One region of the Bacillus sp. AFS053548 genome, then DNA from elsewhere that is predicted to be linked to it. Evidence: a T-box and tRNA genes for the amino acid it is inferred to sense, from the RefSeq annotation. Region 1 holds a T-box; the other holds one or more tRNA genes.

Evidence for each region. A T-box is a leader RNA that pairs with one kind of tRNA and senses whether it is charged. The one in region 1 lies ahead of pheS (phenylalanine--tRNA ligase subunit alpha), so its partner is inferred to be a tRNA-Phe.
Region 2: it has a tRNA-Phe gene. The T-box ahead of pheS (phenylalanine--tRNA ligase subunit alpha) is inferred to sense a tRNA for this amino acid. The anticodon was not compared.

What each region holds. Positions count from the first base shown of each region.
Region 1 is NZ_NUHI01000083.1:2,828-7,225, forward strand. Features, by position in the region: gene pheT (phenylalanine--tRNA ligase subunit beta) at 1-1,702, opposite strand, end outside; gene pheS (phenylalanine--tRNA ligase subunit alpha) at 1,721-2,755, opposite strand; T-box leader at 2,812-3,058, opposite strand; gene CN946_RS20985 (TrmH family RNA methyltransferase) at 3,191-3,940, opposite strand; gene sspI (small acid-soluble spore protein SspI) at 4,043-4,252, shown strand; gene CN946_RS20995 (glycine betaine ABC transporter substrate-binding protein) at 4,323-4,398, opposite strand, start outside.
Region 2 is NZ_NUHI01000005.1:382,046-386,443, forward strand. Features, by position in the region: gene walK (cell wall metabolism sensor histidine kinase WalK) at 1-1,098, opposite strand, end outside; gene yycF (response regulator YycF) at 1,098-1,802, opposite strand; tRNA gene CN946_RS03580 (tRNA-Phe) at 2,141-2,213, opposite strand; tRNA gene CN946_RS03585 (tRNA-Asp) at 2,220-2,295, opposite strand; tRNA gene CN946_RS03590 (tRNA-Glu) at 2,319-2,390, opposite strand; tRNA gene CN946_RS03595 (tRNA-Lys) at 2,410-2,482, opposite strand; gene CN946_RS03600 (adenylosuccinate synthase) at 2,621-3,910, opposite strand; gene dnaB (replicative DNA helicase) at 4,186-4,398, opposite strand, start outside.

The DNA of each region.
Region 1 (4,398 bases):
TATATGCAATCGCATCTAATAAATGTGGTACTAAACTGAAACGTAGCTCACTGCGTTCTTCACTCATAGGTAATGCTAAACGTACTGGTTCTGCATCTACTGTTTCTAGCGCAAAGCGTTTTACTTTACTATTGCTTGTTAGAGAATACGTAACAGCTTCGTAAAGACCTGCATGCTGTAAATACTGACGAATTTTTCTACGTTTTGCTTGGTAAGGTGTTAATTGTCCACGACTAGCAACACCTGTTGGTAAAGTAGCAGGAATATGATCATAGCCATATAGTCTTCCTACTTCTTCAACTAAATCTTCTTCTATTGAAAGATCACCACGACGACTTGGAACAGTAACCGTAAATACTTCACCGTCCCCAGTAGCTTCTAATCTTAAGCGACGGAAAATTTCTATTACTGTCTCAGCATCAATTGATGTACCAAGTACACCATTAATCTTACTTACAGAAACTGATACTTTTTTAACATCTTCAACTAAATTATCGGCAATTACAGTACCTTCTACAATTGTTCCACCAGCTAGTTCAGCCATTAACTGAGCAGCACGTTCAGAAGCAGGGAATGTACGAGAAGCATCAATACCTTTTTCAAAACGAGCACTTGAATCACTACGTAAGCCTAGGTCTTTTGAAGTTTGGCGAACACTTTGACCTCTGAAAACAGCTGATTCAATTAAAACGTCTACAGTCTCCGCGTCAACCTCAGTACTTTGACCGCCCATTACACCTGCAACTGCTACTGCTTCTTTTTCTGTTGCGATTACTAAATTATGTGGCTGTAATGTGCGCTCTTCACCATCAAGCGTAACGATCTTTTCGTTTTCTTTCGCATGACGAACGATAATTTGATTACTATTTAATTTATTAAAATCAAACGCGTGTAATGGTTGACCATATTCAATTAAAATATAGTTCGTAATATCAACCACATTATTAATCGGACGAATACCCGCACTCATTAAACGAGCTTGCATCCATAATGGAGATGGACCAATTTTTACTCCTTTAACTAATTTAGCACTATAATATGGTGCATCTTCTTTTGATTCAATTGAAACTGAAACATAGTCAGCAGTTGTAGCTGAGTCAGAACTAATCGCTGGAAGTTTCACGTCACGATCTAAAATTGCAGCTACCTCATAGGCAACACCAATCATATTTAAGCAATCAGCACGGTTTGGTGTTAAACCAAGTTCTAATACTGCATCATCACGATAAAGTACATCTAATGCATTTGCTCCTACTTCAGCATCACTTGGTAAAACAAAAATGCCATTTGAGAATTCTTTTGCAACTACTTTGCCTTCAATTCCTAATTCTTGAAGAGAGCAAATCATTCCTTCAGAAACTTCACCACGTAATTTTGCTTTTTTAATTTTGAAATTCCCCGGTAAAACAGCGCCTACCTTTGCCACGATCACTTTTTGACCCTTAGCAACATTCGGTGCGCCACAAATAATTTGTACTGGTTGCTCTTCCCCAACATCAACTGTACATTTTGATAATTTATCTGCCTCTGGATGTTGTTCACGTTCCATTACATAACCAACAACAACATTTTTAATTCCTTCTGAAAGATGATTAACACCTTCAACTTCAATACCTGCTTTTGTTATTAATTTTGCAAGCTCGTCTGGTGTAACACCACTTAAATCAACGTATTCTTGTAACCATTTTGTTGATACAAACATGTTTTGTCCCCTCCTACCTTACATTTGTTGGAATTGCTTTAAGAATCTTATATCGTTCGTATAGAAATGACGAATATCATCAATACCATATTTTAATAATGCAATACGCTCTGGACCCATACCGAAAGCAAATCCCTGAACTTCTTTTGGATTATATCCAGCCATCTCAAGTACGTTAGGATGTACCATTCCTGCACCTAAAATTTCAATCCATCCAGTGTGCTTACACATGTTACAGCCTTTCCCTCCACATTTCATACAAGAAATATCCATTTCTACTGAAGGCTCAGTGAATGGGAAGAAGCTTGGGCGTAAGCGAATTTCACGATCTTCACCAAACATTTTTTTCGCAAAAAGTTGTAAAGTGCCTTTTAAGTCACTCATTGAAATGTTTTCACCAATTACAAGACCTTCAATTTGCATAAATTGGTGAGAATGTGTAGCATCATCGTCATCACGGCGATAAACTTTACCAGGACAAATTATTTTAATTGGACCTTTTTCCACGTTTGCTTCCATTGTTCTTGCTTGAACAGGTGAAGTATGAGTTCTCATTAATGTTTCTTCAGAAATATAAAATGAATCCTGCATATCACGAGCTGGGTGACTTTTTGGTAAATTTAATGCTTCGAAATTATAATAGTCCTTTTCTACTTCTGGACCTTCTGCGATTTCATATCCCATTCCAATAAATAAATCTTCAATTTCTTGAATGACCGCTCTTAATGGGTGAGCTCCACCAGCATGAACTGGTCTTCCTGGAAGTGTTACATCAATTGATTCACTTTCCAATTTTTCATTAATTGCATTTTGTTCTAATACAACTTGCTTTGCCTCAAGTCTTTCTTGGATTGCCGCACGTACTTCATTAGCAACAGCACCCATTTTTGGGCGCTCTTCAGGAGATAAATCCTTCATTGCTTTCATTGCCTCAGTAATCGGACCTTTTTTTCCTAGATAGGCAATTCTTATTTCATTTAATGCTTTTAAATCTTGTGCTTCTTCTATTTGCTTAATCGCTTCTGCTTGTAAAGAAACTAAACGCTCTTGCATGAATAATCCTCCTATTCAAATTCATAAATTTAAACATAAAAAAACCTCGCTCCCAAAAAAGGGACGAGGATTGATCGCGGTACCACCCTAATTAACAGTTAATATGTTACAAAAAACTAACTGCTCACTTCATTCATATAACGATCTACTTAGATAGACCGAGTCGCCTTTACATTCTAAAATGGTCCCGGCGCTAGCTCAAGAGGTGAATTCAATTTGGTCTACTATAAAAGTGCTTACAGTCTACGGCACCTTTTCCCTAAATAGCGATTCAAATTTACTATTCTCTGTCAAAGCTTTTTATGTATTAAATTTTTCTTAATTAATTATATTGATTTTTTTCAATTAATGCAACTGCTCAACCTAATTATTTACTAAATGATTTGAATCATTTTTACTGTCCTAGAAAGCTCATAATGAGGCTTCTATTATTTTTCACAGGCTATACATTAGAATCCCTGCTGCAATACCAACGTTTAATGATTCAGCTTTACCATAAATCGGTATATATAGATTTTCATCAGTTAATGAAAGTAATGTTGACTTCACACCCTTACCTTCATTTCCTACAATAATGGCAAAACGATTTGTAACGTTGACTTCATTAAACGGTTTTGCATTTTGAAGCGATGTTCCGTAAACAGTTATTCCTTTATCTTTCAAATTAGAAACTGCTTCAACTAAATCACCACGTAATATTGGTAAATGGAATAATGATCCTTGGGTGGATCGAATTGTTTTAGCATTATATAGGTCACTTGTACCCGAACCTAAAATAACCCCATCAAAACCAGCAGCATCCGCTGTTCGAATCATTGTTCCAACATTCCCTGGATCTTGAACTTCATCAATTAATAATAATTTTGACACTTTCTCAAAATCAATTCTTACAAAAGAAAATTCAATAATTGCAAAAATCCCTTGAGATGTTTCTGTTTCGCTTAATTCTTTGCTAACCTCTTTAGATATATACGTAATCTCAAATGATCCTGTTGAAAAATTAGAAGGTAAGTCAATAGCTTCACTGATTAATAAATGAAGAATCGGTGCATCATTCTTAATTGCCTCCTCGACTAAATGAAAACCTTCTACGATATATTGTTTAGCTTTATCTCTTCCTTTTTTTGTATGTAGCTTTTTCCAAGCCTTTACAGAATTATTTTGTATGGAATCAATTTGTTTCATAAGTTTCCTTTACCTTTCATCGTATCTCATATCGTTTATCATACATAAAATCGTTTCCGTTTACAAATACTACATAAAGCTTAATATGAAAGGAGAATCCAAATGAATTTTAATATTCGCGGAGCAGTTCTTCACAATATTTCAGGTAATAAAAGTGATCAATTAGAAGCAACAATTGTAGATGCGATTCAAAGTGGCGAGGAAAAAGTATTACCAGGTTTAGGTGTACTTCTCGAAGTTTTTTGGAGTCACGCTTCAGAAAATCAAAAGCATGAACTTCTTACAGTTTTAGAAAATGGAGTAAGTCAGTAATCTAATCTGTTAAAAACATAGAAAAGGACTAACCAAAGTTAGTCCTTTTCATTTTTCAGTATGATTTTGGTTACTTCGTTTTACCTTTTAAATCATCGATCGAATTAATCTTCATATATTCTGGAACTACTAAGCCTAATTTTGTC
Region 2 (4,398 bases), on a different contig from region 1:
GGCGATCAGACCATTAACTTTACCAGACTCTTTTTGTATAGTTGAAAAGCTAGCTCGTATAATCATTGGTCTCTTATTATCACTATAATCTAACATAATTGAATCTGGCTCATCGTATAAATCATCTAAAGTATTGATCTTTTCGATTCCCAATACCTCTAAGATCGATTTATTTAATACTGTTTCACGTGAAACATTAAGCATCGTTTCAGCTGGATCGTTTAAAAGAATAATTTTCCCTCTACGGTCAGTTGCAATAACCCCATCTGACATATGCTCTAGTACTGATTGAAGCTTTCTTCTTTCTCCATCCGTTGAAGCTCTGGCTTGCTGTAAATTACGTGATAGATTATTAAATGATATCGTTAATTCACCAATCTCATCTTCACTATAGGCCTTTAATTTGCGAGAGAAATTTCCTTTCGCCATTTCTTGGGCCTGTCTTCTAATTTCAGAGATTGGCTTCGTAATTGCTTTAGCCAATAATATTCCTAAAATGGATGTAATCGCGACTGCTATAAGTGTACCAGTTGAAAAAATACGGTTAATTAATTCCATTCTTTCATAAGTGCTTTCCATAGAAGCACTTGTGTAAATGGCTGAAACAATTTCGTCACCTTCCATTACTGGGGTAACAATCGTTTTCATTCGATGACCATTTTTAGGATCAATTAACACTTTCTCAGTTCTAGTACCTACTAAAAGTGCTCTTTTTACTAAAATATCAGTAGTCCTTTTACCAACAATAGATCGATTACTAGAATCTGAAGTAGCAATGACTTCACTATTTTGGTTAATAACTCTTACGTCTGATATTCCAATATTCTTTCCGAAGTCAGAAACTATTTTTTGAATATTAGCTTTTACTTCTGGATCGTCTAGAGTTTTCTTTTTTTCATACTCTATTTTTATATTGTAAGCCAATAGCTTAGCACGTTCGTTTATCGCAACTGTAAAACTGTTTACAAGTTGCTTTTCAAGCTCTCTTGAAAAATAAACGCTAATAATTTGCATAGCCACCAAGATTAGTAAAATATAAACAAGTACAAATTTAAATACAATTGATTTAAATAAACCAACTTTATTATAAGCTGCCATTAATCTTGCTCCGGATCACGGAGGTAATATCCTACTCCTCTTCTTGTTACAATGAAAAGTGGATAACTTGGATTGTCCTCAATTTTCTCACGAAGTCTTCGGATTGTTACATCGACAGTTCGTACATCTCCAAAGTAATCATAACCCCAAACAGTTTGAAGTAAATGTTCTCTCGTCATAACCTGTCCGATATGCTTCGCTAAATAATATAGTAATTCAAATTCGCGGTGAGTTAATTCGATCTTCTCGCCACGTTTTGTTACGATATAAGCGTTTGGATTGATAACAAGCGAGCCAATAATAACTTCCACTGACTCTTCTTTTTCAGATGTAGTTCCTGTTTGGTGTCTACGTAAATTTGCTTTTACTCTGGCAAGTAACTCACGTGTACTAAATGGTTTTGTTACGTAGTCATCTGCTCCCATTTCTAAACCTAGTACTTTATCTAATTCTGAGTCTTTTGCTGTAATCATAATGATTGGCATTTCATGGTTCTTTCTTATTTCTCTACAAACTTCTAAACCATCTCTAATTGGTAACATAATATCTAATAAAACTAGATCAGGAAGAAACTCATCTACTTTTTGTAATGCTTCCTCTCCATCATACGCACAAACAATTTCAAAGCCTTCTTTTTCTAAATTAAACTTCAATATATCAGCAATTGGTTTTTCATCATCGACTATTAATATTTTTTTATTCATTCCCCGCACTCCTTTTCTAGTCAGTTTTTGCTACCGTCAATTCTATACATATCTTTTGCATTTTAATATAAAATTAGGCAACAAATAAACTTATCATAGCAATTTCGTTTTGTGGACTATCAATCTAAATATAATACGACTACGCTCTTACGTGTTATTCTTTTTGTATATAAACACTAGATTTTTGAAAAAAACCTCTAGCTTGTTGCTAGAGGTCTACTCCACTTACTTCTATTTTAAATTAAGTAAGTTTTTTTGTAAAATCGAACTGTTATATTCTATTTTCTATAAGGTTGATATAAAATAAAAAACTACTGTATATACAGTAGTTTTTATGATGGCTCGGGACGGAATCGAACCGCCGACACGAGGATTTTCAGTCCTCTGCTCTACCGACTGAGCTACCGAGCCATTATATGGCGGTCCCGACCGGGATCGAACCGGCGATCTCCTGCGTGACAGGCAGGCATGTTAACCGCTACACCACGGGACCAAGATAATTTTATTAAAAAAGGATGACCCGTACGGGACTCGAACCCGTGTTACCGCCGTGAAAGGGCGGTGTCTTAACCGCTTGACCAACGGGCCACATTAATTTAAGAAAAGATGAGCCATGAAGGATTCGAACCTTCGACCCTCTGATTAAAAGTCAGATGCTCTACCTACTGAGCTAATGGCTCACAATGATTAACTTCATAAACTATTTACTAGTTATGACGACAAGATTTATCTTATCATACTTTCTAATAGTTTTGCAATAGTTTTTTTAAAAAAATAATAAAAGCCCCTAAATTTTTATTTAAGGGCTTTTTATTATATTAAGCTCCGTAAACGTTACGTACGATATTCGTTTGGTTACGGTCTGGACCAACTGAGAATACAGATAATGGAATACCTACTAATTGAGACACACGTTCTACATAATGTCTTGCATTAACTGGCAGTTCATTAAGAGTTTTTACTCCTGTAATATCTTCTGTCCAACCTGGAAGTTCTTCATAAACTGGCTCACATTCTGCAAGTTGTTTTAAGCTAGCAGGGAACTCAGAAATTGTTTCTCCACGGAATTTATAAGCAACGCAAATTTTAACAGTCTCTAGACCTGTTAATACGTCAATTGAGTTAAGTGATAAATCAGTAATACCACTAACACGACGAGCGTGGCGAACTACTACACTATCAAACCAACCTACACGTCTTGGTCTTCCAGTAGTTGTACCGTACTCACGACCTACTTCACGAATTGTATTTCCAATTTCGTCGAAAAGCTCAGTTGGGAATGCACCTTCACCAACACGAGTAGTGTAAGCTTTACATACACCAACAACATGATTAATTTTTGTTGGACCAACACCAGATCCGATTGTTACTCCACCTGCAACTGGGTTAGAAGAAGTAACGAATGGGTATGTACCTTGGTCGATATCTAGCATTACGCCTTGTGCGCCTTCAAATAATACGCGCTTTCCACCATCAATTGCATCATTTAATACAACAGAAGTATCACACACATATTTTTTAATTTGTTGTCCGAACTCATAATATTCTTCAAAAATCTCTTCGATATTTAATGAATTTGAATCATACATTTTTTCAAATAAATTATTTTTCTCTTCAAGATTACGTTTTAATTTTTCGTAAAACTCTTCTTTATCTAAAAGGTCTGCCATACGGATTCCCACACGAGCAGCTTTGTCCATATAAGCTGGTCCAATACCTTTTTTAGTAGTACCAATTTTATTATCACCTTTACGCTCTTCTTCTAGCTCATCTTGTTTTAAATGATAAGGTAAGATAACATGAGCACGGTTACTAATACGTAAGTTGTCAGTTGAAACACCTTTATCATGTAGGTATGCTAGCTCTTGAACTAAAGCTTTAGGATCTACAACCATACCATTTCCAATAACACAAATTTTATCTGAGAAGAAAATACCTGATGGAATTAAATGAAGTTTGTACTTTTCACCATTAAATACGATTGTATGACCTGCATTATTACCACCTTGATATCTAGCAACTACTTCTGCCTGTTGTGATAAAAAGTCAGTAATTTTTCCTTTTCCTTCGTCTCCCCATTGAGAACCAACTACTACTACTGATGACAATGTACTGCACCTCCGATTAAAATACGCTATTTCCGAACTAAAACCAAAACTAGTATACCAAACTTACGGGATTTGTCAATAAATCTCATTGAATAATTCTGTTCTAAGTTTTATTTGTTCGTAAATACAAACTAAAGAATTTGATAAAAATAGTTTGCCCTAACAAAAAAAAATAATCACATAGATTCACTATGTGATTATTTTTTAGATGGCATCCCAAGTAATAGCAATCAGACAATTGAACATATTTGTGACTGTCTGTTTCCAAACTATTTTTAGGCACCTGGTGCTTGCTCATCAAACCTTCGTTCTAAGTTTACGAACTTGTTATATTCTTTTACGAATGCCAATGAAACAGTACCTACTGGACCATTCCTTTGTTTAGCAATAATGATTTCAATAATATTTTTATTCTCTGATTCTTTATCATAGTAATCGTCTCGGTATAAGAACGCAACAATATCCGCATCTTGCTCAATACTTCCTGA